Regions from separate parts of the Streptomyces sp. NPDC016459 genome, predicted to be linked through region 3. Evidence: riboswitches for the same ligand, from Rfam matches in the RefSeq annotation. Region 3 holds a riboswitch; each other region holds the start of a gene.

Region 1 (9,979 bases), on a different contig from region 3:
GTCGGCGTCGTCGGTGGTGATGGGCCTGATGCGCGCGGTGCCGCCGTCGCGGAGCACCACGTCCGCTTCCCAGTGGTCGGGGTAGTCGTGGTCCGGTGGTTCAGGACGCGCCTGTGGTGCCGGGTGTTCGGCCGCTTCCGACTGCTCCGACGCGCTCTGCATGGGGCCAGCCTACGGCCGCGACACGGCCGTGGCACCGCTCGCGCGGAGGGTGTGCGCCGTGCAAGGTAGGGGCACGCCGTGCAAGGTGGCAGCACGCCGGGCGCGGCAGGAGCGGGCCGGAAGGCGGTCCGATCCGGGCCGGAGGTCGGCGTGGAGCACCGGGCGTCCCGTGAGAGACTGGTCTAGACAACCGCTAAGACTTGAAGGGCAACACCATGGCTGAGCGCCGCGTCAACGTCGGCTGGGCCGAGGGCCTGCACGCCCGCCCCGCGTCCATCTTCGTCCGTGCCGCCACGGCTTCCGGCGTTCCGGTGACGATCGCCAAGTCCGACGGCACCCCGGTGAACGCCGCCTCCATGCTCGCGGTGCTCGGCCTGGGCGCGCAGGGGGGCGAGGAGATCGTCCTCGCTTCGGAGGCCGAGGGCGCCGAGGCCGCTCTGGACCGTCTGGCGAAGCTGGTCGCCGAGGGTCTCGACGAGCTCCCCGAGACCGTCTGAGCCGGGTCGACCTTCTCGTACGGCGAAAGGCCGTGGCTGCCGGAATTCCGGCGGCCACGGCCTTTTACATTTCCCCCCGAGCGACTTCGGGCAGCACGGGACCAGCCCGCCGAATTCGCATTCTTTGTATACGGTGTGCGCGTTAAGTCCGGGCGCTCGCCGTGTTGACGACATGTTGCGAAACCCTCACACGGCCGCGCGTCGGCCTTTTGAGGCGGTGCAGCGGCTGCGAGCGCTCCGCGTGCAGCGCGGTCAGCGCCCGCGCCCGCTCGGCGTCACCGCGCGCGAGGGCGTCCACGATCGCGCCGCGCTCGGCCCAGGCCTCCACCGGCTGCGCGGGCTCCTCGACCGCGTACATCCAGGCGATCTTGTGGCGCAGCTGGGTCAGCAGCGCCGTGAGGGCCGGGCTGCCGGAGGCCTGCGCCAGCGTCTCGTGGAACCAGCCGCCGAGCGAGCGCAGATCCTCGCCCTGGCCGCGCCTGGCCCGCTCCTGCCCCAGCCTGACCAGGCCCCGCAGCACCTTGAGGTGGGCCTCGGTGCGCCGCTGGGCGGCTCGTGCGGCGCCCAGGGGTTCGAGCAGCGCCCGCATGTCGAGCAGGTCGGCCGCCTCCTGCTCGGTGGGCTCGGCGACATGCGCGCCCGCATGGCGTCGGGTGACGACGAAGCCCTCGGACTCCAAGGTGCGCAGGGCCTCGCGGACCGGGACCCGGGAGACCCCGTACCGACGGGCGAGCTGTTCCTCGGTCAGCCGGCTGCCCCGCTCGAAGACGCCGGAGACGATGTCGTCCCGGATCGCCGTGCATACCGAGTGCGCGGGAATGCGCATGTCCGACCTCCGCCTTGGTCTGCGCGAGACAATTCTTGAGGCGCCTGTTCTGCGCCCGATCTGCGACTCTATTGCAGCGCGCCGGAATTTCCGATGCCCCAGCGGAATATGGAAGCCTTTTGACCGACGAAAAGCCCCGGCTCAGCACGAGCCGGGGCTTTTGCGACGCGACGCGGACCGGCCCTCGGGGGGCCGCGGTGCGGTCGGGGGGGTACGGGGTGCGGTGACGGGGGCGCGGCGGCGCCGTGCGTCAGACGCTGACGCCTCGGGCCCGGAGGTAGGCGACCGGGTTGATGTCGGAGCCGTACTCGGAGCTCGTACGCGCCTCGAAGTGCAGGTGCGGGCCGGTCGAGTTGCCGGTCGAGCCGGAGATGCCTATCTGCTGGCCCGGTTCGACGCTCTGGCCGACGTAGACGCCGATGGAGGAGAGGTGACCGTACTGGGTGTACGTGCCGTCGTTCATCCGGATGACGATGTTGTTGCCGTACGCGCCGCCCCAGCCGGCCTCGACGACGGTCCCGGAGCCGACGGAGACGACGCTGCTGCCGTAGCCGGCGTGGAAGTCGACGCCGGAGTGGCTCCCGGAGGACCAGAGCGAGCCGCCGGTCTGGTAACCGGTGGACACGTACGAGCCGGCGACGGGGAGCTGGAAGGAGTTCAGACGGCGGCGCTCGGCCTCACGGGCGGCGCGCTCCTCCGCCTCACGGATCTCCTTTGCGCGGGCCTCCGCCTTGCGCTTCGCCTCGGCTTCGGCCTTCGCCTTCGCGGCGGCCTCGAAGGCCTCCTGCTCCTGGGCGGCGGCCTGGGCGTTGATCCGGTCCACGAGGGAGTCCTCGGTGATCACCTTGGTGAGCCCGGTGTCCTCGACGGAGCGGTTGTCCGCGTCGGCGGCGAGTGCCGGGGAGGCGAGGGTTCCGATGACGCCGGTGGTGGCGAGTGTCGCGGCGCCGGCGAAGCCCAGGCTGCGGCGCGCCATCCGGCTCGAACCACGATGCTTCCCGGTGGCACGGGTGAACGCCATGTAGTGGCTGATCCTTTCCTTCCCTCTCGCCTACCGGGTTAGCTGACGGGTTCGGAGCAGGAAGGTCTCCTACGAGCCCCTCCGTACGAGACGAAGGCGCCCGATTCACCCCAGGGACTACGTGTGGGTCCCCGGCTCCCCAGGCTCGCGCCTGACGGGGACTCGGCGATGACTGTCCGGTTGCCGCGGGTGCGGCGGGTGCAACTGCCGAACAGACGCACCGACGCTATGCGGATCGTCTTTCAATCACCAACCGGACCGGCCTGTTTGTAAGACATGCCACAGAGCAAACGATCACCCTTGCTGCCAATACGGACAAAGGGGAGGGCTCCGACGACATCGTTCGTCGGAGCCCTCCCCGTGCCCCTTTTCTCAGGAGCCGGTCGGAACCGGTCCGGACAGGGGCCGGGAGCCGGAATCAGCCCGTCACGACGGTGACTTCACCGATGCCCAGCGCGCGCACCGGGTCCGCGATCTGCGCCGCGTCACCCACGAGCACCGTGACGAGCCGGTCCACCGGGAAGGCGCTGACCACGGCCGCTGTCGCCTCGACCGTGCCCGTCTCGGCCAGGCGCGCGTACAACTGGGCCTGGTAGTCGTCCGGAAGGTGCTGCTCGACCTGGTCGGCGAGCGTCCCGGCGACCGAGGCGGCCGTCTCGTACTTGAGCGGGGCGACCCCGACCAGGTTCTGCACGGCCGTCTCGCGCTCGGCGTCGGTCAGGCCCTCGGCGGCCAGCGTCCGCAGCACCTTCCACAGGTCGTCGAGCGCCGGGCCCGTGTTGGGCGTGTCGACGGAACCGCTGATGGCGAGCATCGCGGCTCCGTTCCCCTGACTGTCGGAGCGGAGCACCTGCGCGAAGGCGCGCACCCCGTAGGTGTAGCCCTTCTCCTCGCGCAGCACCCGGTCGAGTCGCGAGGTGAGGGTGCCGCCGAGGCAGTACGTGCCCAGGACCTGGGCCGACCAGACGCGGTCGTGCCGGTCGGGACCGATGCGGCCGATCAGCAACTGGGTCTGGACGGCGCCGGGTCGGTCCACGATGACGACCCGTCCGGTGTCGTCGGCGGTGATCGGCGGCATCGGGAGCGGTTCGGCCGGCTCGCCGGTCCAGGCGCCCAGGGTCTCGGCGAGGACCTTGTCCAGGTCGACGCCGGTCAGGTCGCCGACGACCACGGCGGTGGCCGTGGCGGGCCGGACGTACGCCTCGTAGAAGGCGCGGACCGCGGCCGCGTCGATCGCCTCGACGGTCTCCTCGGTGCCCTGGCGCGGCCGGGACATCCGCGACTCGGCCGGGAAGAGCTCCTTGGAGAGCTGCTTGGCGGCGCGACGGGCGGGACTGGCCGTCTCGTGCGGGATCTCGTCGAGACGGTTGCGCACCAGGCGCTCGATCTCGGTGTCCAGGAACGCCGGGGCGATCAGGGCCTCGGAGAGCAGCGCGAGGGCCTTGGGCAGCCGGGAGACGGGGACCTCCAGGGAGACCCGTACGCCCGGGTGGTCGGCGTGCGCGTCGAGCGTGGCGCCGCAGCGCTCCAGCTCGGCCGCGAACTCCTCGGCGCTGCGCCGGTCGGTTCCCTCGGAGAGCGCGCGGGCCATGATGGTGGCGACACCGTCGAGACCGGCGGGCTCGGCGTCCAGCGGGGCCGGCAGGAAGAGCTCCACGGCCACGACCTGCTGGCCGGGGCGGTGGCTGGTCAGCAGCGTCAGGCCGTTGTCCAGCTTGCCGCGGTCCGGGGCGGGGAAGGCCCAGGGCCTGGCGACGCCGGGCGTCGGCTGGGGGTGGAAGTCCATGCTCGTCAAGGACACGGCTGCGTCGGTCACTGGTCCGCTCCCTCTGCGTCGTCATCGCCGTCGGCGTGGTCGCTCTGCCCGGTCGCCAGGGGCTCGTAGACGAGCACCGCGCGGTTGTCGGGGCGCAGCGCGGCCGCGGCGGCCGCCCGCACCTCGTCCGCGGTGATGTCCAGGACCCGGTCGACGGCCGTGAGGGCGAGCTGCGGGTCGCCGAACAGCACGGCGTAACGGCACAGTTCGTCGGCACGGCCGGCGACGGTGCCGAGGCGGTCGAGCCATTCGCGCTCCAACTGGGCCTGCGCGCGCTCCATCTCCTCCGGCGTGGGGCCCTCGGCGGCGAACCGGGCGAGCTCCTCGTCGACGGCCGCCTCGATCTGGGGGACCTCGACGCCCCCGGAGGTCTTGACGTCCAGCCAGCCGAGCGATGGCGCTCCGGCGAGCCGCAGCAGGCCGAAGCCGGCGGCGACGGCCGTACGGTCGCGGCGGACCAGACGGTTGTGCAGACGGGACGACTCGCCACCGCCGAGCACCGTCAGGGCCAGGTCGGCGGCGTCGCACTCGCGCGTGCCGTCGTGGGGCAGCCGGTAGGCGGCCATCAGCGCGCGGGCCGGGACCTCCTCCTCGACGACCTCGCGCAGCTGCTCGCCGATGACCTCGGGCAGGTCGCCGGAGCGCGGTTCGGGCTTGCCGTCGTGGCCGGGGATGGAGCCGAAGTACTTCTCGACCCAGGCGAGGGTCTCCTCCGGGTCGATGTCGCCGACGATCGACAGCACCGCGTTGTTCGGGGCGTAGTACGTGCGGAAGAAGTTCCGCGCGTCCTCCAGGGTGGCCGCGTCCAGGTCGGCCATGGAGCCGATCGGCGTGTGGTGGTAGGGGTGGCCCTCCGGGTAGGCGAGGGCGGTCAGCTTCTCGAACGCCGTGCCGTACGGCACGTTGTCGTAGCGCTGGCGGCGCTCGTTCTTGACGACGTCCCGCTGGTTCTCCATGGACTCGTCGTCCAGGGCGGCGAGCAGCGAGCCCATGCGGTCGGCCTCCAACCAGAGAGCGAGCTCCAGCTGGTGCGTGGGCATGGTCTCGAAGTAGTTGGTGCGCTCGAAGCTCGTCGTGCCGTTGAGCGAGCCGCCCGCACCCTGCACCAGCTCGAAGTGCCCGTTGCCGTGGACCTGCTTCGAGCCCTGGAACATCAGGTGCTCGAAGAGGTGGGCGAGGCCCGTGCGGCCCGGGACCTCGTGCCGTGAGCCGACGTCGTACCAGAGGCAGACCGCGGCGACCGGGGTCAGGTGGTCCTCCGAGAGCACCACGCGCAGGCCGTTCGCCAACCGGTGCTCGGTCGCTGTGAGGCCGCCGGAGCCGGCCTCGGCCGTGGCCGTGTGACCCATGGGCATGTACGTCCCTTCGATCGCGATGTGAAAAGGTCCTGCCACTGTATGCAAGCGCGCCGACACCTGACGAAGTTCCCGTCCCTTCGAGAAGTCCCTCTTCCGGGTCGCGGTCGGCGTTGTCGGTGGCAAGGTCCACAATGGTCCGCGTCAGTTCAACCATGTTGGTGAAGGAGCCGCAGCCGCGATGGCCCGCCGCAGCACGAAGACACCGCCGCCGGACGACGCGTTCGAGGAGCGAATCCTCGACATCGACGTCGTCGACGAGATGCAGGGCTCCTTCCTCGAGTACGCGTACTCGGTGATCTACTCGCGTGCCCTCCCCGACGCCCGGGACGGCATGAAGCCCGTCCAGCGCCGCATCGTCTACCAGATGGGCGAGATGGGGCTTCGCCCCGACCGGGGCTTCGTCAAGTGCGCCCGCGTCGTCGGCGAGGTGATGGGCAAGCTCCACCCGCACGGCGACGCCTCGATCTACGACGCCATGGTGCGCATGGCGCAGCCCTTCTCCATGCGCCTCCCCCTCGTCGACGGCCACGGCAACTTCGGCTCCCTCGGCAACGACGACCCGCCGGCCGCCATGCGGTACACCGAGTCGCGGATGGCTCCGGCCGCGCTGCTCATGACCGAGTCCATCGACGAGGACACGGTCGACTTCTCGCCGAACTACGACGGCCAGGAGCGGGAGCCGGCGGCGCTGCCCGCCGCCTACCCGAACCTGCTGGTCAACGGCGCGTCCGGCATCGCGGTCGGCATGGCGACCAACATGCCCCCGCACAACCTCGGCGAGGTCATCGCCGCGGCCCGCCATCTGATCCGCCACCCCGGCGCCGACCTCGAGACGCTGATGCGTTTCGTGCCCGGCCCCGACCTGCCGACCGGTGGCCGGATCGTCGGCCTCTCCGGCATCAAGGACGCGTACGAATCGGGCCGCGGCTCGTTCAAGATCCGCGCCACGACGAGCGTGGAGACCGTGACGGCCCGGCGCAAGGGCATCGTCGTCACCGAGCTGCCCTTCACGGTCGGCCCCGAGAAGGTCATCTCCAAGATCAAGGACCTGGTCGGCTCCAAGAAGCTCCAGGGCATCGCGGACGTCAAGGACCTCACCGACCGCAACCACGGCCTTCGCCTGGTCATCGAGATCAAGAACGGCTTCGTGCCGGAGGCGGTCCTCGAGCAGCTCTACAAGCTGACGCCGATGGAGGAGTCCTTCGGCATCAACAACGTGGCGCTGGTCGACGGCCAGCCCCTCACCCTCGGTCTCAAGGAGCTCCTGGAGGTCTACCTCGACCACCGCTTCGAGGTGGTCCGGCGCCGCTCCGAGTTCCGCAGGACCAAGAAGCGCGACCGGCTCCACCTCGTGCTCGGCCTGCTCGTCGCGTTGCTCGACATCGACGAGGTCATCCGCCTCATCCGGGAGAGCGACAACTCCGCGCAGGCCAAGGAGCGCCTGATGGAGCGCTTCTCCCTGAGCGAGATCCAGACGCAGTACATCCTGGACACCCCGCTGCGCCGCCTCACCCGGTTCGACCGGATTGAACTGGAGAGCGAGCGCGACCGTCTCAACGGCGAGATCGACGAGCTGACCGGCATCCTGGACTCCGACGCGGAGCTGCGCAAGCTGGTCTCGGCGGAACTGGCCGCGGTCGCCAAGAAGTTCGCGACGGACCGGCGGACGGTCCTGCTGGAGTCGGCCGGTGCGCCCGTCGCGGCCGTGTCCCTGGAGGTCGCGGACGACCCGTGCCGGGTGCTGCTGTCCTCCACCGGACTGCTCGCCCGTACGGCGACGGCGGAGCTGCCGGAGGCCGACCCGGACGCGAAGCGCGTCAAGCACGACGTGATCCTGTCGGCGGTGGCCGCCACGCAGCGCGGCGACATCGGCGCGGTGACCTCGAAGGGGCGGCTGTTGCGGATCGCGGTCATCGACCTGCCGCAACTTCCGGACACCGCGAGCGTCCCGAACCTGGCGGGCGGTGCGCCACTGTCCGAGTTCCTGTCCCTGGAGGCCGACGAGACCGTGGTCTGCCTCACCACGCTCGACGAGTCCTCGCCCGGGCTGGCCATCGGTACGCGCCAGGGCGTGGTGAAGCGCGTGGTGCCCGACTATCCGGCGAACAAGGACGAGCTGGAGGTCATCTCGCTCAAGGACGGTGACCGGATCGTCGGCGCGACCGAGCTGCGGACGGGCGAGGAGGACCTGGTCTTCATCACCTCCGACGCCCAGCTGCTCCGCTACCCGGCCTCGCAGGTACGGCCCCAGGGCCGCCCGGCCGGCGGCATGGCGGGCGTCAAGCTGTCGGCGGGCGCCGAGGTGCTCTCGTTCACGACGGTCGACCCTGCCGCCGACGCCGTCGTCTTCACCGTCGCGGGCTCCACGGGCACCCTGGACTCGGCGGGTACGTCGGCGAAGCTGACGCCCTTCGACCAGTACCCGCGCAAGGGCCGGGCGACCGGCGGTGTCCGCTGCCAGCGCTTCCTGAGGGGCGAGGACGTCCTGATCCTGGCGTGGGCGGGTGCCGCGCCGGCCCGCGCGGCCCAGAAGACCGGCACCCCGGTGGACCTCCCGGAGATGGACCCGCGCCGAGACGGCTCGGGCACCCCGCTCCCCCGCCCGGTGGACGTGGTGGCGGGCCCGGCGAGCTAGGACGGCCGTCGGAGGCGGCCCCCGCCCGCCCTGGGGGTCAGGGCGCCTCCGGCTCTTCCTCGGTCTGCTGTACGTATCGCAGGACGCCCCACATGCTGTGCCCGTCGGGGGCGTCCTGCGGCCCGTTCTGCTCGCAGGACGCCAGCTGCTTGCCCAGTCCCGCCGCGTCGACGCCGGAACCGATCAGGACGAGCTGGGTGAGCCGCTCCTCGCCCTCGGGCCACCGCTCGGGATAGAAGCGCAGGAAACGGCCGACGGCGTGGACGGTGTAGCGGTTGTCCGGGTCCGCGGCGCCGAAGTCGACGAAGCCCTTGATCCGGTAGAGGCCCTCGGGCCGGGCGTCGAGGAAGGCCATCAGCCGGCGCGGGTGGAGCGGGGTCGTGGCCGTCAGGGACACGGTCTCGTACGCCGCGTGCGGGTGGGCGTGCGGGCCGCCCCCGCCGTCCTCCCCGCCCCCGCCGTCCTCGCCCTCCGGGCCGTACAGGATGTCCTCGATGGACATCTGCCCCTCGATCTCCCCCTCGGGCACCACCCGGTCGAAGAGCAGTTCCGGGTCGATCCGTCCGTACGCCGCCTCGACCACGACGGCCTTCCCCGCCAGGCCCGCCACCGCCTCGCGGACGGAGCGCAGCCGGTCCCCGGGGACCCGGTCGGCCTTGTTCACGACGACGAGGTCGGCGATCGGCAGATGCCGGTCGGTCTCGGGGTGCCGCTGCCGGGTGGCGGAGAACTCGGCCGCGTCGACGACCTGGACGAGCCCCCCGTACACGATCCGCTCGTTCTCGCTGGCGAGCACCATACGGACCAGTTCCTGCGGCTCGGCGAGACCGCTCGCCTCGATCACGATGACGTCGAGGCGGGACTCGGGGCGGGTGAGGACCTCCAGGTACTCGTCGAGTTCGCTCGCGTCGACGGCGCAGCAGAGGCAGCCGTTGCCGAGGGAGACGGTGGAGCCGACCTGTCCGGCGACGCTCATCGCGTCGATGCCGATGTCCCCGAAGTCGTTGACCATGACGCCGATACGGGTGCCCCGGGCGCTGCGCAGCAGGTGGTTGAGGAGCGTGGTCTTCCCGGCCCCGAGAAACCCGGCCAGGACGACGACGGGGATCTGCTGCGTGGTCAAGGGACGTGCCTCCGGTTCCTTCGTGCCCCACGGCTGTGGGAAACCCCCAGGATAGGCGCCCCCTCCGTCGCCGTTTCCGGTCCCGGGGCGCGGCCCCGTACCTTTTCCGGCATGAGCCCCGCACAGACCAGCCCCCCGCGCCCCGGTGCGCGCCGACGGCGGTTCGGGTGGCCCCGGCGGGTGTTCTCGCAGGTCCTGCTGATGCAGCTGGCCATCGCGACCGGTGTGACCGTCCTCGCCACCGGGCTGTTCCTCGCCCCGCTCAGCGCCCAGCTCGACGACCAGGCCATGCGGCGGGCGCTTGCCATCGCGGGAACCACCGCGTCGCCCCGGCTGGCCGCGGACCTCACCACGACGCCGCCGTCCGCGCGGGGCCCGGTGCAGACGGAGGCGGAGCGGATCCGGATGTCGACGGGCGCCGAGTACGTCGTGGTCATGGACACCCGTGGGGTGCGCTGGTCGCACACCGATCCCGCCGCGATCGGCGGGCGTGTCTCCACGGACCCGAGCGCCGTCCTCGCCGGGCGCGAGGTGATGGAGA
Region 2 (9,979 bases), on a different contig from region 3:
CGTCGACGGCGAGGCGCTGATCCTGTCCACCCCGGTCGTCTGTACCCTCCGACCCGGTGCCCTGCGGGTCCTCGTGCCCCGCAACCGGCCGGGAGCCAGCGACCCCGTGCCCCCCATGAACTGGCGGCGCGTCATCGAACTCGCCTTCCACCATCCTTCCCACCCCTACCCGAGGAGCGGCGCATGACCGGGACGACCCCCCAGACCCCCTTCCAGGCCGTACTCCGGGACCTCCGCGCGATCGACGGCGCCGTGTACGCCGCCGTGGCCGCCACCCCCAGCCCCGCGCTCGACGCGGGACTGCGCAGGCTCTCCCACACGGCCGACCACTCCAAGATCTCGTTCACCGTGGCGGCGGCCCTCGCCCTGGTCCCCGGCCGGCCGCGCCGCGCGGCTCTCGCCGGGGTCGGGGCCGTCGCCGTGGCCTCGGCGGCGGCGAACCTCCTCGGCAAGCGTCTGGTGCGCCGGGACAGGCCGGACCGCGAGGCGGCCCGGGTGGTCGCCGGCCGCCATGTGCCGATGCCGGACTCGGCCTCGTTCCCCTCCGGGCACACCGCGTCGGCGGTCGCCTTCGCCACCGCCGCCGGAGTGATGCTGCCCCCGGCCGCGGTGCCGCTCCAGGTCCTCGCGATGGCCGTGGGCTACTCCCGGGTCCACACCGGCGTCCACTACCCCGGCGATGTCGCCGCCGGTGCCGTCCTCGGCATCGCCAGCGCCGGTCTCGCCCTGGCGGCCGGAGCTTCCTGGTCCGCCGCCCGCGGATCCGCCGGCCGGGGACCGAGCGCCTGAGGCTCCCTCCGACGGCCCCGTGCCCGCGTCCGGCCGGGGGCAGACCGCCTGAGGATGTCCGACGGCCCCAGGCCCGCAGCCGCCCCCCGGGGGGACAGATTGCCCGCCTGAGGCTCCGTCCGGCCCGTCCGCCCCCCGGGGCAGGCCGCCCGCCTGAGGCTCCGCCCGGCCCGGGGCGTCAGTACCTCGCTCGGGCGAGGTCCTCCTCCGAGAGGTCGAGCGCGGCGAGGCGCTCCGGGTCCGCCAGGATGTGCAGCTCGACGATCCGGTCCCCGGCGATCGTGAACACCATGAGCGCCGCCGGGCGTCCGTTCGCGACCGACAGGACCGCGGGCGCGCCGTTGGCCAGGAGCGGCAGTGCCCCCGTACGGAACTTGGCGTACGCGAGGGCCTGGGCGACGACGGCCTCGGCGCCCCGGACGATCTTGGAGACGGCCGCGAGGGCCTTGCCACCGTCGGCGCGCAGCACCACGTCCGGGTCCAGGACCGCGAGCAGTCCCTCGAAGTCGCCGCCCTGCGAGGCGGCGAGGAAGGCGTCGGCGATCTCCCGCTGCCTCCGCGCGTCGGGCCCGGCGGTCGGGGAGTGTCCCGCACCCGGCGGCGGGCGCGGCTGGCGAGCTGGCGGGTGGCGGCCGGGGTGCGGTCGACGATCCGGGCGATCTCGTCGAAGGACACGGCGAACATGTCGTGCAGGACGAACGCGAGCCGTTCCGCCGGCGACAGGCTCTCCAGGACGACGAGCAGCGCGAGGCCGACGGATTCGGTGACCTCGGCCGCGTGTTCGGGGTCGGCGGTGTCGGGGAGCCGTACGACCGGGTCGGGGACGTAGTACTCCAGTGGGTCCTCGCGGCGCGAGCCACGGGCGCGCAGCATGTCGAGGCAGACGCGGCCGACGACCGTGGTCAGCCAGCCGCTGAGGTTCGTCACGCCGCTGACGTCGCTGCGGTTCAGCTTGATCCAGGTCTCCTGGACGGCGTCCTCGGCCTCGCCCAGCGAGCCCAGCATCCGGTACGCCACCGCTCGCAGATGCCCCCGGTCGGCCTCGAAGCGCCGGGCCAGAAGTTCCTCGTCGTCGTGGTCCATTCGTCGCCCTCCCCGTTCACGTCCCGTCACGCCGTCCCATCATCACGCCGTCACCTCGTCATGCCATCACCTCGTCATGACGTCATGACGAACGGAACCTCGTCGATGTGACACGGCCAGGGCGACGACGGTCCGGTCGTACCGTCCCGAGGCGTGAGATCCCCGCCCCCTCCTGCTCAACGCCCGGGATTCCCCGGTCGGCGCCCCCGACCGCCGTGGATCCTCACTTCAGCGGGGTGATCTCCGTCCGTAGATTGATCACCATGACGACGACAACGACGCAGGTCAACCCGGTGCTCCGCACTCCGCCCGCCTCCCCCGCCGCCGCTGCCGCGTACTTCTCCGCGAGCCTCGCCTTCCACGCCGACGTCTCCGACGTGGCCTCCGCGCTCGCCACGGCCGCCGCCGAGGGGACCGACCCGGGCTTCGTGGTGATCGACTCGCGTTCGACCGCCTCCTGGGACCAGGGGCACGTCCCCGGCGCGCTCCACCTGCCGACCGCGCTCATCGCCGAACAGGCCGAGCAGCTGCTCGACCGGTCCGTGCCGGTCGTCACGTACTGCTGGGGTCCCGGTTGCAACGGCGCTACGCGCGCCGCGCTGGCCCTCGCCGAGCTGGGCTTCCAGGTGAAGGAGATGCTCGGCGGCTTCGAGTACTGGGTGCGGGAGGGCTTTGCGTACGAGACCTGGGAAGGGCCCGCTGAGAAGGCCGCGGACCCGCTGACGGCGCCGATCGACTCGGACGACTGCGGCTGCTGACCGCGTGCCCACCGCCGCTGACCGGCGCCGATCCGCCCCCGGCCCCGCCCCTGACCGGCGCCCCATCCACCCCTGACTCCGTCGCTCACCGGCGGCGATCCGCCCCCGGCCCCGCCGCTGACCGCCTGCCGATCGGTTGCCGACGTAAACCGATTTCGTGATCGCCCCGGTCATGGCGTACAGTCGTGTTTACCGACGCGGGGTGGAGCAGCTCGGTAGCTCGCTGGGCTCATAACCCAGAGGTCGCAGGTTCAAATCCTGTCCCCGCTACTCAGTAGCAACGAAGGCCCGGATCCGATATCCATCGGATCCGGGCCTTCGTCGTGTCCGCGGCACCCGGCGGCCGCGTTCGCTTGACCTTGACGCGACGTCAAGATCTAGCGTTCTCGGTATGGAGTGGTCGATCCAAGAGGTCGCCAAGAAGGCCGGTACCACCAGCCGCACCCTCCGGCACTACGGAGAGCGCGGACTGCTGGAACCGAGCCGGATCGGCGCGAACGGTTACCGGTACTACGACCAGGCGGCGCTCGTGCGTCTGCAGCGGATCCTGCTGCTGCGCGAGCTCGGGCTCTCGCTGCCCGCCATCGCCGAGGTCCTCGCAGGGCAGCGGGACACGTCCGCCGCCCTTCGCACCCATCTCGCCCTCCTGGAGCAGGAGCGGGAGCGCATCGGACGCCAGATCGCGTCGGTGCGGACCACTCTCCACAAGACGGAGAACGGAGAAGAACTCATGGCCGACGAAGTGTTCGACGGTTTCGACCACACGGCGTACGAGGGGGAGGTCACCGAGCGCTGGGGCCGCGACGCGTACGAGAGGGGTGACCGCTGGTGGCGGTCGCTGGACGCCGGGCAGAAGAAGGCGTTCATGGACGAGCAGTCCGGCATCGCCCGCGACTTCGCGCGTGCGCTCGGGGACGGCCTGGCCGCCGACAGCGACGAGGTGCAGGCGATCGCGCGCCGCCAGGTCGCCTGGCTGACGCACACGACGGCGGTGACCAAGGAGTACGTGATCGGTCTCGGCCGGATGTACGTCGACGACCCGCGGTTCGCCGCGAACTACGACAAGCACGGTGAGGGGACCGCGGTCCTCGTCCGGGACGCGATGGAGATCTACGCGGAGCGGAACCTCTGAGGGAGCGGGCGCCCGCCCCGTACGCCAGTCGGCCCCGTGGGAGTCGCCGCCCGACGGGGCGGCGGCCACCCTGGTAGGGCGCGGTACCGACCGCGGCCGGGTACGGACCGGGCAGGAGAGCACAGGTGGGGCACCCCCTAGGAGCGGGCGGCGGTGAGCGGCGCGGCGGTGAGGGCCGCCGCACGTACGGGCGTGCCCGGCGGTTCATCCGGGCGCTGCCGCCGCTGGTCATCGCCGGCGGGGTCGTGTTCGACCTGCTGACACCGCCCGAGTACACCGCGGCGCCCCTCTTCTCCGCCGCCCCGCTGATCGCGGCGCCGTTCTTCTCCACCCTCACGACGCTCCTGACCGGCATCGCCGCCGTCCTCGCCTCCGTCGGGCTGCACCTCTACAACGGCACCGCCGACGAGGTCCCGACCCTGACCGAGACCCTGACCGTGATCACCGTGGCCGCGCTCGCCCTCCTCATCAGCCGGGTCGTGCGCAGGAGCGGTGAGCGGCTCGCCTCGGCGCGGGTCATCGCGGAGACCGCGCAGAAGGCGGTGCTGCCGACGCCCGCCGAGCGGATCGGGGGTATGCAGTGCGCGGCCCGCTACGAGGCGGCGCAGGCGGACGCGTTCATCGGGGGCGACCTGTTCGCCGTCCAGGACACCCCCTACGGGGTGCGGCTCGTGGTCGGCGACGTCCGCGGCAAGGGGATGGAGGCGGTCGAGGCCGTCGCCGTCGTCATCGGGGCCTTCCGGGAGGCGGCCGAGCAGGAGCGGAGCCTGGAGGGCGTGGCGCAGCGCCTGGAGCGGGCGCTGGCCCGAGAGGGCACCCGCAGGGACGAGCTCGACGCCGTCGAGGGGTTCACCACCGCCGTCCTCGCCGAGATCCCCCGCGGCGACGGGAGCGGCACCTTCGACGGTTTCGTACGGGTCGTCAATCGCGGGCACCCCCCGCCGCTGATGCTGCACGCGGACGGGCGCCTGGACACGCTGGAGCCGAGCGAACCGGCGCTGCCGCTCGGCATGGGCGATCTGGCGGCGTGGCCGGACCGGGCCGAGGGACGGCCGTACCCGCCGGGCGCGACGCTGCTCTTCTACACCGACGGCCTCTCGGAGGCGCGGAACGCGGCGGGTGTCTTCTACGACCCCGGGGAGCGGCTCGCCGGGCGGATCTTCCCGGGGCCGGAGGAGCTGCTGGACGCGCTGGTGGACGACGTGCGGCTGCACACGGGCGGTGGGGCGACGGACGACATGGCGCTGCTCGCCCTGAGTCGTCCGGCGACGGGGCAGCCGGAGCGGCGCCGCACGATGCCGGTGGTGCCGCCGGGCGGCTCCGGTCACCGGTCGTAGTCGGAAGGTATCGCTGCGATAACAATTGACACAACGTCAGATCGCAGGGGTTTGGGCGGTCTCTGCTGAAGGACGGTCAACTCGGGCCATTCCCGCCCAATTCCATGAATGATCAAGAGGAACGGCTTGGAATCGGGACCCCCTGTCTATTAACGTTCGATAACGCAGCGCGGTCGTCCCAGCCGCCGCAAGAGGCGGCACCGTGCGCACGCGCCGAATCCTGAAAGGGAACCGGGGAACCACCAATTGGGGTGAATCGGGCTCATCGCATCGCTGCGACGTGCCCGTAGGAGACCTTCCTGCTCCGAACCCGTCAGCTAACCCGGTAGGCGAGAAGGAAGGAAAGGAGCGCCCCTTCGTGGCGTCCAACACCCCCGCACCCGAGGCACCCTTCGACGCCTTCGGTGGCGGTGCGGGTCCCGCCGCGCCCGGCACCGAGTGGAATCCCACCGAGGACTCCCTCCGTGCCCAGAGCCGCTCCGGCGGCCGGCACCGGGTCGTCAAGCAGCGTTCCCACTTCGCCCGCTCCTCCACCGTCCTCGGCGTCGGTGTCATCGCGGCCGTCGGCGCCGGCGGCCTCGCCACCGCCCAGGAGAGGCCGCCCGTAGCCATCTCCTTGCCGGACCTCCCGGACCTAAACCTGCCGGACGCCCACGACCTCCCCGGCGTCGGCGACCTCCTCCCGGACGAGGACGCCGACACGGCCTCGGACATGGACCTGGCGGCCGCCGAGGCCCCCCGCTCCAACCCGAACCCGCTCACCGCCGCCACGTACACCACCCTCGACGACCAGCGGGGCGCGACGGCCGAGCAGGCCACCACGGCAGCCACCGGCACCGCCGACGCGGGCGAGGCCCTGCGCGCCCGCATCCTCCAGCAGGCCGAGCAGCAGCAGGCGTCCGCCGACGCCGCCGACAAGGCCGCGGCGGAGAAGGCGGCCGCGGAGAAGGCCGCGGCGGAGGCCGCGGCCAAGGCCGAGGCGGCGGAGAAGGCGGCCGCCGAGGCGAAGGCGAAGGCCGAGGCGGAGGCCAAGGCCAAGGCGGAGGAGGAGGCCAGGGCGAAGGCCGAGGCCGAGCGCCTCGCGCAGCTCGCCGCGAGCTACTCGATGCCCCTCTCCTCGTACTCCGTGAGCGCCACCTACATGCAGTCCGGCTCGATGTGGTCCTCCGGCCACCACACGGGCCTCGACTTCGCCGCCCCCACCGGCACCCCGCTCAAGGCGGTCCACGGCGCCACCGTGAAGTCGGCGGGCTGGTCCGGCTCGTACGGCTACCGGATCGTCCTGGAGCTGGCGGACGGCACCGAGGTCTGGTACTGCCACCTGTCGTCCATGACGGTCGGCGTCGGCCAGACCGTGGGCACCGGCGAGACGATCGGCCGCGTCGGCGCCACCGGCAACGTCACCGGCGCGCACCTCCACATGGAGGTGCACACGCCCGGCGGCTCCGGCATCGACCCGGCGGAGTGGCTCCGCTCGAAGGGCCTGACGGTCTGAGGGCCCTGACGGTCCGAGGGCCCCTGACGGTCTGGGGACCCTGACGGTCCGAGGGCCCTGAGGATGGCGGAGCGGGGCCTTCAGCTCCGGTACGGGTTGTAGCCGTCGTAGTCCAGGTACTGCGGGGGCGCCCACACCCGGCCCGTCGCCCTGGCCGCGTACGTGAGCGCCGGCGAGGCGACCTCGCGGCGCTGCCACAGGTGGTGCAGCAGCTCCTGCTCGCGGGCCGGGAAGTCGGGCCCGGCCGTGCCGCGCCTGGCCCGGTCCCGGAGCAGCGCCAGGGTCGTCGCGAAGGACTCGTACTCGCCCACCGTGCGTGCCGCCGACGGCCCGTACGTCCGGGCGGCGAACGAGCGGGCCAGCTGACGGGCCCGCATCGAGGAGAGCGCAAGCGGCTCGGCGGGGGAGAGCCAGCCCGCCGCCGCGTACGCCGGGAGCTCTCCGGATATCGTGCGCAGCTCCCGCTGCCGGCCCCACACCGCGAGCCAGGTCAGCAGGCCGAAGACGGGGACCATCAGCGCCCCGTACACCGCGAAGAAGGCCCAGGGGCCGCCGAAGGTGGCCGAGCCGTTCCAGGCGGCGTGCAGGCCCATGGCGAGCAGGAGCCCCGCGAGCGGCAGCAGCACCTTCCGGAGGCGCTTGCCGCGGGGAGCGAGCGCGGCGAAGCCGAAGCCGATGCCGGTGAGCACGGTGAACAGCGGATGCGCGAACGGCGACATGACGACCCGTACGAAGAAGGTCGCCGCGGTCACCGAGCCGAGACCGGAGGTGCCGAACTCCTGGTCCTCGCCGAAGGCGTTGCCGAGGTAGAGGATGTTCTCGGTGAAGGCGAAGCCGGTCGCGGTGAAACCGGCGATCACGACCCCGTCGACGAGACCGCCGAAGTTCCTTCTGCGGAAGAGGAACAGCAGCAGGATCGCAGCCGCCTTCGCGCTCTCCTCCACCACCGGGGCGACCACCGTCGCACCGAGGGTGTCCGCCGAGTCCGGGTCCGCGGTGGCCGTCGCTATCCAGCGGACCGCGAAGGAGTTCGCCAGGATGGCGACGAGCGCGGCGGCGAAGGCGCCCCACGCGAAGGCGAAGAGCAGGTTCTTCCACGGCCCCGGCTCGACCCGGTCGAGCCAGCGGAACGCGGCCATGAGCAGCGGTACGGGAAGTACGGCGAGCCCGAGGCCGACGAGGAAGCCCTCGGTGCCGGTCTGCTCGCGGACGAGGGCCAGGATGAACAGGGCGCAGATCGCGAGCACGGTGATGACGGCGACGGCCCGGACCAGTCGGCTGCGCCAGAAGGCCCGGTGCGGCCGGTACCGCCACTGGGACCGGTCGGCGGCGGCGGGGAAGGCCGGCTCCTCGGTGTCCCGGTGCGGGACGGGAGCGGTCTCCGGCTGGTCGGCGGGGGCGGGGTTCGACACGTGAGCGACCCTAACGACCCCCACCGACAGCGGGCGACGGGGTTACCGGATCAAGGGCGCCGCGCGGTCACTTCCGGCGGAAGAGGAGGTCGTGCACGACATGGCCCTTGTCCAGGCCCTGGCCCTCGAAGCGGGTGAGGGGCCGGAAGTCCGGGCGGGGCGCGTAACCGCCGTCGGCCAGGGTGTTCTCGAAGTCCGGGTGCGCGGAGAGCACCTCCAGCATCTGCTCGGCGTACTCCTCCCAGTCCGTGGCGCAGTGCAGTACGGCCCCGGGCTTCATCCGGGTCGCGAGGAGGCTCAGGAACTCGGGCTGGATGAGCCGCCGCTTGTGGTGGCGCGCCTTGGGCCACGGGTCGGGGAAGTAGACCCGGCAGCCGTCGAGTGAGTCCGTGGTGAGCATCTCGCGGAGCAGGATGATCGCGTCGCCGTTGGCGACCCGGACGTTCGTCAGACCGTTGCGGTCGGCGAGGCCGAGCAGATTGCCCTGGCCGGGCGTGTGCACGTCGACGGCGAGGATGCCGGTGCCGGGGTCGGCGGCGGCCATCTGCGCGGTCGCCTCGCCCATGCCGAAGCCGATCTCCAGGACGACCGGAAGCCCGCCGAACATCTCGCCGAGGTCGAGGACCCGCTTGCCGTCGATGTCGAGACCCCAGTCGGGCCACCGCTTCAGCATGGCCTCGGCCTGACCGGTGGTGACACGGCTGCGGCGCGGCTGGAAGCTGCGGATCCGGCGCTCGTGATGCGACCCGGCGGGGTCGGGCAGGGGGCCCTCGCCGGGGGCGAACCTCTGGCTGCCGCGTCGGGCGGGGGGCTGGGCGGGGTGCGGGGTCATCTCAGGCTGCTCAGACACAATGCCCCGATTCTACGGCGCCCCACCCACCACCGGGCCCGGCGCGGGGCCGGGTCACAGCAGGGCCAGCGCCCGGCCCGCCACCTCCCGGCCGATCGGCAGGGACGCCGTCGCCGCCGGCGACGGCGCGTTCAGCACGTGGACCGTCCGGGCGGCCTCGCGGATCAGGAAGTCGTCGACCAGGGTCCCGTCCCGCAGCACCGCCTGCGCCCGCACCCCCGCCGCCGCCCGGCGCAGGTCGGACTCCTCCACCACAGGAAGCAGCCGCCGCACCGCCTCGGTGAACGCCCGCTTCGACAGCGACCGGTGCAGCTCACCCGCCCCGTACCGCCAGTGCGCGCGCGCGATCGACCAAGAGCCGGGCCAGGCCAGGGTGGCGCCCAGCTCGCGCGGGCGGACGACGGACCAGCCGTACCCCTCCCTCGCCAGCGCCGGGACCGCGTTCGGCCCGATGTGGACTCCGCCGTCGATGCCCCGGGTCAGGTGCACCCCGAGGAACGGGAAGGCCGGGTCGGGCACCGGATAGACCAGACCCCGCACCAGCGAGGGGTCCGCGAGCTCGTAGTACTCGCCCCGGAAGGGGACGATCCGCATGCCCGGGTCGTCACCCGCGAGGAGCGCGATCCGGTCGCAGTGCAGCCCCGCGCAGTTCACCAGGACCCGCGCCCGCACCACCCGGCCGTCCGCCGTCCGCACGGCGACCCCCCACGGCCGCCGGTCGATCACGGTGACCTCCGCCCCGTACAGGATGCGGGCCCCGGAGGCCTCGGCGAGCCGCTCGGACACCGCCCCGTAGTCGCAGACGCCGGTGGTGCCGACGTGGATCGCGGCCAGGCCCCGCACCCGAGGCTCGTACTCGCTGATCTGCGCCGGTCCCAGCTCGCGGACCGGGATGCCGTTCTCCCGGCCGCGCTGCACGAGCGCGTGCAGCCGGGGCAGCTCCTCGCGCGCGGTGGCGACGACGAGCTTGCCCTTCACCTCGTACGGAATGTCCCATTCCGCGCAGAACTTGACCATCTCGGCCGCGCCCTCGACCGCGAACCGGGCCTTGAGCGAGCCCGGCCGGTAGTAGATCCCGCTGTGGATCACCCCGCTGTTGCGTCCGGTCTGGTGCCGCGCGAGG
Region 3 (9,979 bases):
GGCAGCTCCACCAGACCGTCCGTGAAGAGCGCGAGCACCTCACCAGGAGCCAGCCGCAGCCGCGTCACCGGATACGACGCGCGGTCGTCGACCCCCAGCACCACCCCGCCCGCGAGCTCCAGCAGCTCCGTCGTCCCGTCCGGACGCAGCAGCAACGGCTGCGGATGCCCGGCCCGGACCGCCCGCACCTCACCCGTGTCCGGGTCGAGGAGCATGTAGCAGCAGCTCGCGAACTGCCCCGGGTCCAGATCGATCAGCAGCCGGTTCGTCCCGCGCATCACGTCCTCGGGCCGATGACCGCCCAGTGCGAACGCCCGCACCGCGCTGCGCAGCTGACCCATCGTGGCCGCCGCCGCCACACCGTGCCCCTGGACGTCTCCGATGACCAGGGCCAGGCACCCCTGCCCCGCCTCGATCACGTCGTACCAGTCGCCGCCGACGTCCATGCCCTGGGTGCCCGGAAGGTACCGGCCCACCGTGTCCACCCCCTCCCGCACCGGCAGCCGGTGCGGGAGCAGTGCGTCCTGGAGCCCCCGCGCGACCGCCGACTCCGAGTCGTACCGCTGCGCCCGCTCCAGGGCCTGGGCGATGAGGCCCGCGAGCGCCGTGAGCACGGTCCGCTCCTCCGGACTGAAGCCGCGAGGCCGGTCGAACCCCAGGATGCAGGAGCCCACCGGGCGGCCCGAGGCGATCAACGGCAGGAACGCCCGCGCACCCGACTGCGCGTCCAGCGGAAGTCCCGGGTACCTGCGGCCCAGCTGCTCCATCGACTCGAAGAACAACGGCCTGCCCGTGGTCAGCGTCTCCACGCCCGGCAACCGGGCGTCCAGGGCCACGCCGTCGAAGGATTCCAGGAACCCCGGCGGGAAACCCGTCTCCCACGCCAGGTACAACCGCCGGTCGCTCAGCAGATAGATGGCCAACTGGCGCCCGCCGAACGCCGGAAGCAGCTCCTCCGTCACCACCGCCGACACCTGGCGTGCCGTCACGGCCTCGGAGAGCGCGATCGCCAGCGCGACCGGCCGATAGGGGGCCGTCACCCGTTCGGGGGACAGGGAGAACGTGTCGTCCTTCCCGCTCCCGCCGCCGGTGCCCGGCGTGAGCCTCGTCGGGTCCTCCTCCGGGACCAGGACCATCGTCACCCCGTCCCGCCCCGGATGCAGCGAGACCGACAGCCATCGGCCCGGCTCGGGCCGGGCCACGAAGCGCGCCGCCTGCCCGGAGACGAACGCGGCGCGCAACTGCTCCTCGTGGAACGGCAGGCCGAACCAGGGCAGCGCCTCCCACAGCGGCCGTCCCGCCAGAGCCCCGCGGGAGCGCCCGAGCAGCCGCTCGGTGCGCTCGTTGACGTAGGTGACGCGTCCCAGCCGGTCGATCGCCAGGATGGCCCCGGGCAGCCGGTCCGTGGCGTCCGAGCCGACCAGCCCGGTGCCGAGGTCGACGAGGGTGCACACCAGCCGCGTGGTCTCGCCGTACGGGTCCTCCTCCGCGCCCACCGCCCCCGGCGGGCCGGCACGCGCCCGCGTGGAGACCTCCAACAGGTGCAACCCGCCGTCCGGGCCCTTCAGCCGGATCCTGCGCACCACCGGCCGCCCGTCCGGCCCCGTCGCCTGCCGCGCCGCCGCCCACAGCGCGTACCCGTCCTCCGGATCCAGGAGGGACGTCAACGCCTCGATCGAGCACGGCGAGGTCACCTCCGTGCCCAGGATCTCCAGCAGCCCGGCGTCCATCGTGACCGTGCCCGAGCGCACGTCCCAGTCGAAGGAACCGAAGCGGACCGGCGGCGCGCCCGTCGTGGACAGCTGCACGCACACCGGGTCGCCGGGCCACTCGACCACCGTCCCCCCGCGGACCAGATCGGCCAGCGCCTCACCGAGGCCGAGCGCGCCCCGCGTCATCCGGCCCCGGTCCCGGGCGTCCACCGCGACCCCGGGGGTCGGCGCCCGCAGTGCCATGAGGACCCCGAACCGCTCACGGCCCGCGACGACCGGGGCGTACAGCGAGGCGAAGGGGAACGGAAGGCTCGCCACCAGCTGGGGGAACCTCCGCATCGCCTCCTCGACGTCGGCGAGGTGGACGGACTGGCCCGAGCGATGCACCTCGGCCACCGGAAACGGGCGGTTCTCGTGCATCCGCCACCACGGACGGAACAAGGGCCCCGGCAGTCCCACCAGGACCGCGAGCTTCAGCAGCCCCGTCGTTCCGGAACGCAGGTACACCCCGCCCGCGTAGCCGCCGACCTCCTCGACGGTCCGGAGCGCGGCCTCCGCGAGCGCCCAGGTCAGCGCGCCCGAAGCAGGCCCGTCCGGGGCTGCTGTCCCGGACGGACGCCCGGTTGCGCCGACCGGGCCGGGGCCGGACGTGCCGTGCGAAGTCACACAGTCAGCATGCCCCCGACCGGAAACGCCCTGCATCCCGAGCCAGGCCTTCCTCCCTGCACCCTTGACCGCGCGCGCCCGTCCCGTCACACTCAGTAGTCGACCGTGCCCGCAGTCGCGCGGCGCGCCACCCACCATCTCGCGCTCAGGGGGCACGATGACGGACCGCGTTCTTCCGTACGACGTACAGGGCGACGGCCCTCGGCGCGCCCTCGTGCTGCACAACTGGTTCGGCGACCGCACCAGCTTCGCCCCGCTCCGCGCCCACCTCCAGGACGCCGCCCACTCCTACGCGTTCGTCGACTGCCGCGGCTACGGCGAGGCGCTCGACCGCGCCGGCGCCTACACGATGGAGGAGGTCGCCGCCGACGCCCTCGCGGTCGCCGACGACCTCGGCTGGGACTCCTTCTCCGTCATCGGTCACTCGATGGGTGGCAAGGCGGCACAGCTGATGCTGCTCGACGCCCCCGACCGCGTCCGCTCGATCGTGGGCATCTCGCCGGTGTCGGCTGCCGGGTTCCCCCTGGACGGCGAGACCTGGGAGCTGTTCGCCGGAGCCGCCGAGGACCCGGCGAACCGGCGTGCGATCATCGACACCACCACCGGCGGCCGCTACGACGACGCCTGGCTGAGCACCCTCGTCGAACGCTCCGTCGGACGGTCCTCCGCGACCGCCTTCCGCGCCTACCTGGACTCCTGGTCCCGCACCGACTTCCACGAGCGCGTCCGCGACAACCCCACCCCCGTCCTGCTCGTCGTCGGCGCCCACGACCCCGCGCTCGGCAGCGAGGCGATGGAGGCCACCTGGCTGCGCTGGTACCCGAACGCGCGCCTCGAAGTCCTCAAGGACGCCGGCCACTACGCGCCCGAGGAGACCCCGCAGGCCCTCGCCGAGGCCATCGAGGCCTTCCTCGCCGCCTGACGGGCCCCTCGCCGCCGACCCGGCCGCCGTCGCCGACGCGTCTACCCTGGAGACACGGGCAGGGGGACGGGCATTCCGCTCGTCCCGGGCCGGAGCCGCGCAGGCGGAAAGGCGGCGGCCATGTACTTCAGCGACCGGATCGACGCGGGCCGGCAGCTCGCCACCCGACTCGGCCATCTCAAGGGCCTGGACGTCGTGGTGCTCGGTCTCCCGCGCGGTGGTGTGCCGGTGGCCGCCGAGGTCGCCGACGCCCTCGACGCGCCGCTCGACATCTGTCTCGTACGGAAGCTGGGACTGCCCCGCCAGCCGGAACTCGCGATGGGCGCGCTCGGCGAGGGTGGTGTCCGGGTGGTCAACGAGCGGGTGATGCGCGAGACCGGCGCGGACGCGCGCGATCTCGCGGCCGTGGAGCGGCGCGAGCTCGCCGAGCTCGACCGGCGGGCCACGCGCTACCGGGGCAGCAGGCCCTCCGTGCCGCTCGAAGGGCGGACGGTCCTCGTCGTCGACGACGGTCTCGCGACCGGCGCCACGGCCCTGGCGGCCTGCCGGGTGGTACGCGCCAGGGGCGCCGCCCGGATCGTCCTCGCGGTCCCGGTCGCCCCGCCGGGCTGGACGGCCCGGCTCGGCGGTGAGGCCGACGAGACCCTCAGCGTCCACACTCCGGAGCTGTTCTACGCGATCGGACAGTTCTACCGGGACTTCACGCAGACCCCCGACGCCGAGGTCATCGCCTGCCTGGACCGGAACCGGGCCACGCGCGGCCCGGTGGTCCACGAGACGGACGTACGCGTCCCGGTCACCGGAGCCACGCTCACCGGACGGCTCGCGGTGCCCGAGGAGGCCGCCGGCATCGTCCTGTTCGCCCACGGGAGCGGCAGCGGCCGGCGCAGCCCCCGTAACCGCGCGGTCGCGGCGGCGCTCAACCGGGCGGGTCTCGGAACGCTCCTCTTCGACCTCCTCACCGAGGCGGAGGCGGGCGACCGGGCCCGTGTCTTCGACACCCCGCTGCTCGCGGGCCGGCTTGCCGACGCCACGGAGTGGCTCACCGCTCGGCCCGGCAGCGGCGGCCTCCCGCTCGGCTACTTCGGGGCGAGCACGGGAGCGGCCGCCGCCCTGTGGGCGGCGGCCGCTCCCGCGTCCTCCGTGGCCGCCGTCGTCTCACGCGGTGGCCGCCCCGACCTCGCGGCCGATCACCTGGCCCAGGTCAGGGCTCCGACGCTGCTCATCGTGGGAGGCGGGGACGCGCTCGTCCTCGACCTCAACCGACGGGCCGGGGCCCGGCTGCGGTGCGAGAACCGGCTGGCCGTCGTGGCCGGGGCCACTCATCTGTTCGAGGAGCCGGGTGCCCTGGAGGAGGTGGCGGAGCTCGCCGCCGCCTGGTTCACCCGGCACTTCCGGGATCAGTAGGGTCCGTTGACGTTGTCGATGGAGCCGTAACGGTCGGCCGCGTAGTTGCAGGCGGCGGTGATGTTGGCGACCGGGTCGTAGAGGTCCGTCGACGTGCCCGGTACGTGGTAGGCGTCGAAGGTCGGCTGGATCACCTGGAGGAGGCCCTTCGAGGGGGTTCCGGCCACGGCGTTGGAGTCCCAGTTGTTGATCGCCCGGGGGTTGCCGGACGACTCGCGCATGATGTTGCGCAGGATTCCGTCGTAGGAACCGGGGATGCCGCGCTGGGCCATGATGTCCAGCGACTCCCGGATCCAGCCGTCGAGGTTGTTCGTGTACTGGACGGCGGCGGCCGGGGCGGCCTTGACGGGAGCGGCGGCGGGAGCGGCCTGCGCCGCGGAGGCGCCCGTGGCCTTCGCGACGGCCGGGGCGGCCGCGCGGCGCTCGGAGCGGCTCGCCCGATCGGTCGAACCGGTCTTCTTCTGCGCGGCGGTGGTCTTCGCGGAATCCCGACCGAGCGTCAGTTCAAGGCCCGGACGGATAAGTGACGGATTGTCACCCACCGCGCTCCGGTTGATCTTATAAAGAGTCTTCCAGCCGCCCTGAATTCCCTTCTTCTGGGCGATCAGGGAAAGCGAGTCACCGCTGACGACCGTATAGGTGCGGGCTGCGGCGGGGGCGCCGGGAGCCTTGGCCGCGGCCGGTGCGGCGGCGTGAGCGACGAGGGCGGCGGCGGGGCGGGCGGCCAGGTCCGGGGCTCCGGAGACGGGCGCGGCGCCGGATGTGGCGGGGGTGATCAGCGGGAGAGCCAGGGCGGCCCCACCCGTTCCGACCAGGGCGAGTCCACGCGAAACAGCGTGGCGTCGGGGGCGGCGGTGCTTACCGTGTGCAGGCATGGGGGTTTCCTCTCCGGCGCCTGCGGGGTGAGCTGTCGGGTTCGGACTGGAGATGTCCGGCCGCGCGCACGCGGCTTCACCCCGAGCCGATCCGGAATCCGGGTCGGCGTATTCGTGGGTCCCCCGCTCCTGCCGTCGGGTGAAAGTGAGGTATTTCGAGCGGTGGCAGGATTCGGCGATCCGCTCGAATGGAGGTGACCGTAGGCCAGTAATGCTGAAAAGGACAAGGGGAGTGGTGGTGCGTTCCCGGTGAAAGGATCACGGAATTCACCGAATTCAAGATCACCCGTTCTTCCGGACCGCCGAACTCCCTTGCGGGGCCCGCCTCGCGTCGGCTCGCGAGGCGGGGGAGTGCCCGGGGAAGTGAGTCGCGTCACCAGGGATCTATTGTCCGAATATGCTCCTTAATTCTGCTTATGGGGAAATTCTCCGGAAAGGGGGTGTCGATCGAAGGGGCGCTCAAGGGCATAACACGCAAAGCCGACATTCGTCGTGAAGGATGGTGCCCCCGACCGAGGAGCCGCACGGATGTCCCCCTCCGCCGCCCTGATCGACCCCGACACCCTCGACCGCGAGGCCGCCGCCCTCTACGAGAGCGCCACCTGGCAGCGGATCGTCACGGACTGGACCGCCTCCCCGTCGCCCGCGGACCCATCCGTGCCCACGCCCGGCACCGCGCCGGACCCCGAGAGATGGCGGGCTCTGCTCACCCTGCCGGTGGACCGCCTCGTCGCCGACGCGCTCGACGCACTGCCGCCGCCCCTCCCCGTCGAACGCCGGCTCCCCGGCCGGATCGGCGCCCTGCTGCCCGACCGGCTGCACGCCTGGCGCCGAATCGGCCAGCCCGAACTGCGCCCCTCGGTCCACCTCGGCTACGCGCGCCTCGTCCTGACGGAATGGGGCTGGCAGAACGCCCCGTACAGACTGCGGGACGCGCGAGGAGCCCGATGCGTCTGCGGCGCCCTGCTCGCAGCGCACCGCCTCGGCTACGGCGGTGAGACCACGATGAACGAGGCAGCCGCCTGGATCATGGCCGAACTGCGGTCACGGGGATGGCGGGAGCTGATCGGGCCCTGGAACCGGGCACCCGGCCGTACCGCCGCCGACGCCCTCGCCCTCCTCGACGCCGCGATCCACCGCGCCGCGCACGCCGGCCGCTGACCGCTACCCGCCGTACGGCCGAGGGGCGACCGCGGGATCGCCGCCCCGTCCCGTCCGCTCACACCTGCCGGAGCGCCGTGAGGAGCCCCTGTACGGCGGGCAGGCTGAGCGAGGACTCCCGCACCGCCGCGTGGATCGCGCGGACCGGCTCCGGACCCCGGACCTTGCGGACGACCACGTTCGGGTGGCGGCTGCCCAGGCCCATCAGGGGGATCAGGCTGACACCGAGACCGGCCGCGACGAAGCCCTGCGCGGTGGCGTACTCCTCGCACTCCACCGCGATGGCCGGGGTGAACCCGGCCGCCGCGCATGCGTCCATGACCGCGTCGAGGCACGGGCCGGGGCGCTCGCTGCCGACCCAGGGTTCGGCGGCCAGCTCGGCCAGGTCCACGGCGGTGCGGCGGACGGCGAGCGGGTGGCCCTTGGGCAGCACGGCCCGGTAGGGGTCGTCGAGCAGATGGACGAGCCGGAGCCCGTCGCCCGGCGTGCCGGGGCCACCGCTCCGGGGACGTACGACCAGGGTGAGGTCCGCGTCCTCGTCGGGAGCGCCGTCGGCGATCCTCAACTCGACGCGTACGCGCGGGTGTTCGACGCGGAAACGGGCCAGGGCGGGCGCGACGAGATCCGCGCCGGCCGTCGCGAAGTAGCGGACCGAGATGTGGCCGGTACGGCCCGCCCGCAGATCGGCGAGCGCGGTCTCGGCCTCCGCGACCTGACGGGCGATGACGGCGGCGTGCTCGGTGAGCAGCCGCCCGGCGGCGGTCGGCCGCACGCCCCGGCCGAACCGTTCGAGCAGCGCGATACCGGCCTCCTTCTCCAGGACACCGATCTGCTGACTCACGGCGGAGGGCGTGTAACCCAGGTGCGCGGCGGCGGCGGTGACGGAACCACTGCTCACCACGGCCCGGAGCACCTGCAGACGTCTCACATCCAGCATGTAGCACAGCTTAACGCTGGATACACGAACCATCGCTTGTCCTGTTGGATGGGGTGAAGGACCGTGAGGACATGACATCGGCGATACGCATGGGCGTGCTGGCCCTGCTCTGGGGCTCGGGCTTCCTCTGGATCAAGATCTCCCTCAACGAGGGCCTCACCCCGGGATGGATCACCTTCGTCCGCTGCCTGCTCGGCGCGGCGGTGCTCCTCGCGCTCGCCTACGGGGCGGGACAGCGGCTGCCCCGGGACCGGGCCACCTGGGGGCGGCTCGTCGTCGCCGCCTTCTTCTGCAACGCGCTGCCGTTCCTGCTCTTCTCGATCGGCGAGCAGACCGTGGACAGCGGGGTCGCGGGCGTCCTCAACGCCACCACTCCACTCTGGTCACTCGTCATCGGCCTTGCCCTGCGCACCGAGGGCCCCCTGCGCGCCGCCCGGTCGGCCGGCCTCGTGCTCGGCTTCGCCGGCGTCCTGCTGATCTTCGCGCCCTGGAGCCACGGCTCCGGCTTGATGAGCTGGGGCGCCCTCGCGCTCCTCGGCGCCTCCGCCAGCTACGCCGTGGCCTTCGCGTACATGGCCCGCCACCTCACCGGTCGGCGCACCGCGCCTCTGGCGCTGTCCGCCGCGCAACTCCTCACGGCGACCGGCCTGAGCACGCCCGCCCTCGCGGTCGGCGGGTCGGCGACGGTGACCTGGGCGGGGATCCTCGCCGTCGTCGTCCTCGGGATCTTCGCCACCGGCCTCACGTTCCACCTGAACTACCGGATGATCGCCGACGAGGGCCCGACCGCCGCCGCCACGGTCGGCTACCTGCTGCCGGTGGTCTCCGTGACCCTCGGCGCGCTGGTCCTCGGCGAGCCGCTGACGGCACGGGTGGTGGCGGGCATGGCGGTCGTCCTGGTGGGGGTGGCCCTGACGAGGGCGGGGACAGGACCGGCCCGGAAGCCCCGAGCGGCGGACGCCTCCGGGCCGCCCTTGCCCGCTCGCTCCTAGTCGGTCCGCTCGACGACGAAGACGGGGATCTCCCGCTCGGTCTTGCGCTGGTAGTCCGCGTAGTCGGGGAACGCGGCGACGGCCCGCTCCCACCAGGCCCGGTGTTCCTCGCCCGTGACCAGACGGGCCTTCATATCCCACGCGCGCGTGCCGTCGCGGAGTTCCACGAGCGGCGAGGCGACGAGGTTGTGGTACCAGACAGGGTGCTTCACCGCCCCGCCGTTCGAGGCCACGAGCGCGTACGCGCCCTCGTGCTCGACCCGCATGAGCGGGGTCTTGCGCAGCTTGCCGCTCTTCGCTCCGACGGTCGTGACCAGGACGACGGGCAGGCCACGCATGGTCGTGCCCTGGGTGCCGCCGGACGATTCGTACAGCTCGACCTGTTCACGCACCCACGTCGAGGGGCTGGGCTCGTAGTCGCCTTCTAGGGGCATGGAGATCCTTCCGGGCGGGGGCACCGGCCGACTGCCGCGTCCCCTGAGACGTTATCGGACGTGTCGCCAGGGGGCGGGACCCCGGTTGTCAGTGCCGACTCCTAGGGTGGCCCCTGACAGAAACGAGTGGCGACACAGGGAGAGCAATCGGCATGCGGGAGTTGTTCCTCACGGATCACGAGGCGTACATCCGGTGGATCGACCTCCCCGGAGACGGGCCCGTGCGCGTGTTCGTCCACGGCCTCGGGTGCACGGGAGCGTCGGACTTCGCCCACATCGCCACGCACCCCGCCCTCGGCGGCGGCCGGGCGCTGCTCGTGGATCTCCTCGGCCACGGGCTGAGCGACCGGCCCACCGACTTCGACTACCGCATGGAGTCCCAGGCCGCGGCGCTGGCCGCCGTCCTGGACCACCTCGGACTCACGGGCGTGGACCTGGTCGGGCACTCCATGGGCGGCGCCGTGACGATCCATCTGGCAGCCGCGCGCCCGGACCTCGTGGCCCGGCTCGTGGTGGCCGAGCCCAACCTGTACGCGGGCGGCGGCGCGTTCAGCTCCCCGGTGGCCGCCCTGGACGAGGACACGTTCGTGGCGTCGGGGTTCGCCCGGATGCTGGCCGTGGCCCGCCGCGCCGACTACGCCGCCCGGCTGCGCCTCGCCGACCCGCGCGCCGTCCACCGCAGCGCGACCGCCCTCGTCGAGGGCAGCGTGCCCGCGCCGGGTGACCTCCTCGCCGCTCTCCCGTTGCCCCGGACCTTCCTGGTGGGCGAGTTCAGCCGGCCCGACCCCGACGCGGAGAAGGCGGCGGGATTCGGTGTCCCGGTGATCGAGGTCCCCGGCGCCGGTCACAACCTGATGCTGGACAACGCGGAGG

What was found. A riboswitch is a leader RNA that binds a small molecule or an ion and turns the genes downstream of it on or off. The one in region 3 is predicted to bind cyclic di-AMP.
Positions count from the first base shown of each region.
Region 1: another riboswitch for cyclic di-AMP. It lies ahead of ABZ567_RS15210 (M23 family metallopeptidase); the one in region 3 lies ahead of ABZ567_RS18500 (transglycosylase SLT domain-containing protein).
Region 2: another riboswitch for cyclic di-AMP. It lies ahead of ABZ567_RS12520 (M23 family metallopeptidase); the one in region 3 lies ahead of ABZ567_RS18500 (transglycosylase SLT domain-containing protein).

Region 1 is NZ_JBEYCR010000005.1:105,646-115,624, reverse strand. It holds gene ABZ567_RS15225 (GNAT family N-acetyltransferase) at 1-162, opposite strand, end outside; gene ABZ567_RS15220 (HPr family phosphocarrier protein) at 378-659, shown strand; gene ABZ567_RS15215 (GntR family transcriptional regulator) at 802-1,485, opposite strand; gene ABZ567_RS15210 (M23 family metallopeptidase) at 1,736-2,506, opposite strand; cyclic di-AMP (ydaO/yuaA leader) riboswitch at 2,519-2,684, opposite strand; gene ABZ567_RS15205 (pitrilysin family protein) at 2,925-4,322, opposite strand; gene ABZ567_RS15200 (pitrilysin family protein) at 4,319-5,677, opposite strand; gene ABZ567_RS15195 (DNA topoisomerase IV subunit A) at 5,859-8,315, shown strand; gene ABZ567_RS15190 (CobW family GTP-binding protein) at 8,353-9,438, opposite strand; gene ABZ567_RS15185 (sensor histidine kinase) at 9,550-9,979, shown strand, end outside.
Region 2 is NZ_JBEYCR010000004.1:14,049-24,027, reverse strand. It holds gene ABZ567_RS12555 (acylglycerol kinase family protein) at 1-187, shown strand, start outside; gene ABZ567_RS12550 (phosphatase PAP2 family protein) at 184-789, shown strand; partial or broken gene ABZ567_RS12545 (sigma-70 family RNA polymerase sigma factor) at 968-1,872, opposite strand; gene ABZ567_RS12540 (rhodanese-like domain-containing protein) at 2,136-2,630, shown strand; tRNA gene ABZ567_RS12535 (tRNA-Met) at 2,827-2,900, shown strand; gene ABZ567_RS12530 (MerR family transcriptional regulator) at 3,022-3,762, shown strand; gene ABZ567_RS12525 (PP2C family protein-serine/threonine phosphatase) at 3,888-5,099, shown strand; cyclic di-AMP (ydaO/yuaA leader) riboswitch at 5,301-5,446, shown strand; gene ABZ567_RS12520 (M23 family metallopeptidase) at 5,458-6,594, shown strand; gene ABZ567_RS12515 (PrsW family intramembrane metalloprotease) at 6,675-8,006, opposite strand; gene trmB (tRNA (guanosine(46)-N7)-methyltransferase TrmB) at 8,074-8,838, opposite strand; gene lhgO (L-2-hydroxyglutarate oxidase) at 8,911-9,979, opposite strand, start outside.
Region 3 is NZ_JBEYCR010000006.1:402,108-412,086, forward strand. It holds gene ABZ567_RS18485 (SpoIIE family protein phosphatase) at 1-2,414, opposite strand, end outside; gene ABZ567_RS18490 (alpha/beta hydrolase) at 2,536-3,300, shown strand; gene ABZ567_RS18495 (alpha/beta family hydrolase) at 3,421-4,707, shown strand; gene ABZ567_RS18500 (transglycosylase SLT domain-containing protein) at 4,701-5,582, opposite strand; cyclic di-AMP (ydaO/yuaA leader) riboswitch at 5,587-5,770, opposite strand; gene ABZ567_RS18505 (hypothetical protein) at 6,111-6,743, shown strand; gene ABZ567_RS18510 (LysR substrate-binding domain-containing protein) at 6,802-7,680, opposite strand; gene ABZ567_RS18515 (DMT family transporter) at 7,752-8,672, shown strand; gene ABZ567_RS18520 (nitroreductase family deazaflavin-dependent oxidoreductase) at 8,669-9,106, opposite strand; gene ABZ567_RS18525 (alpha/beta hydrolase) at 9,259-9,979, shown strand, end outside.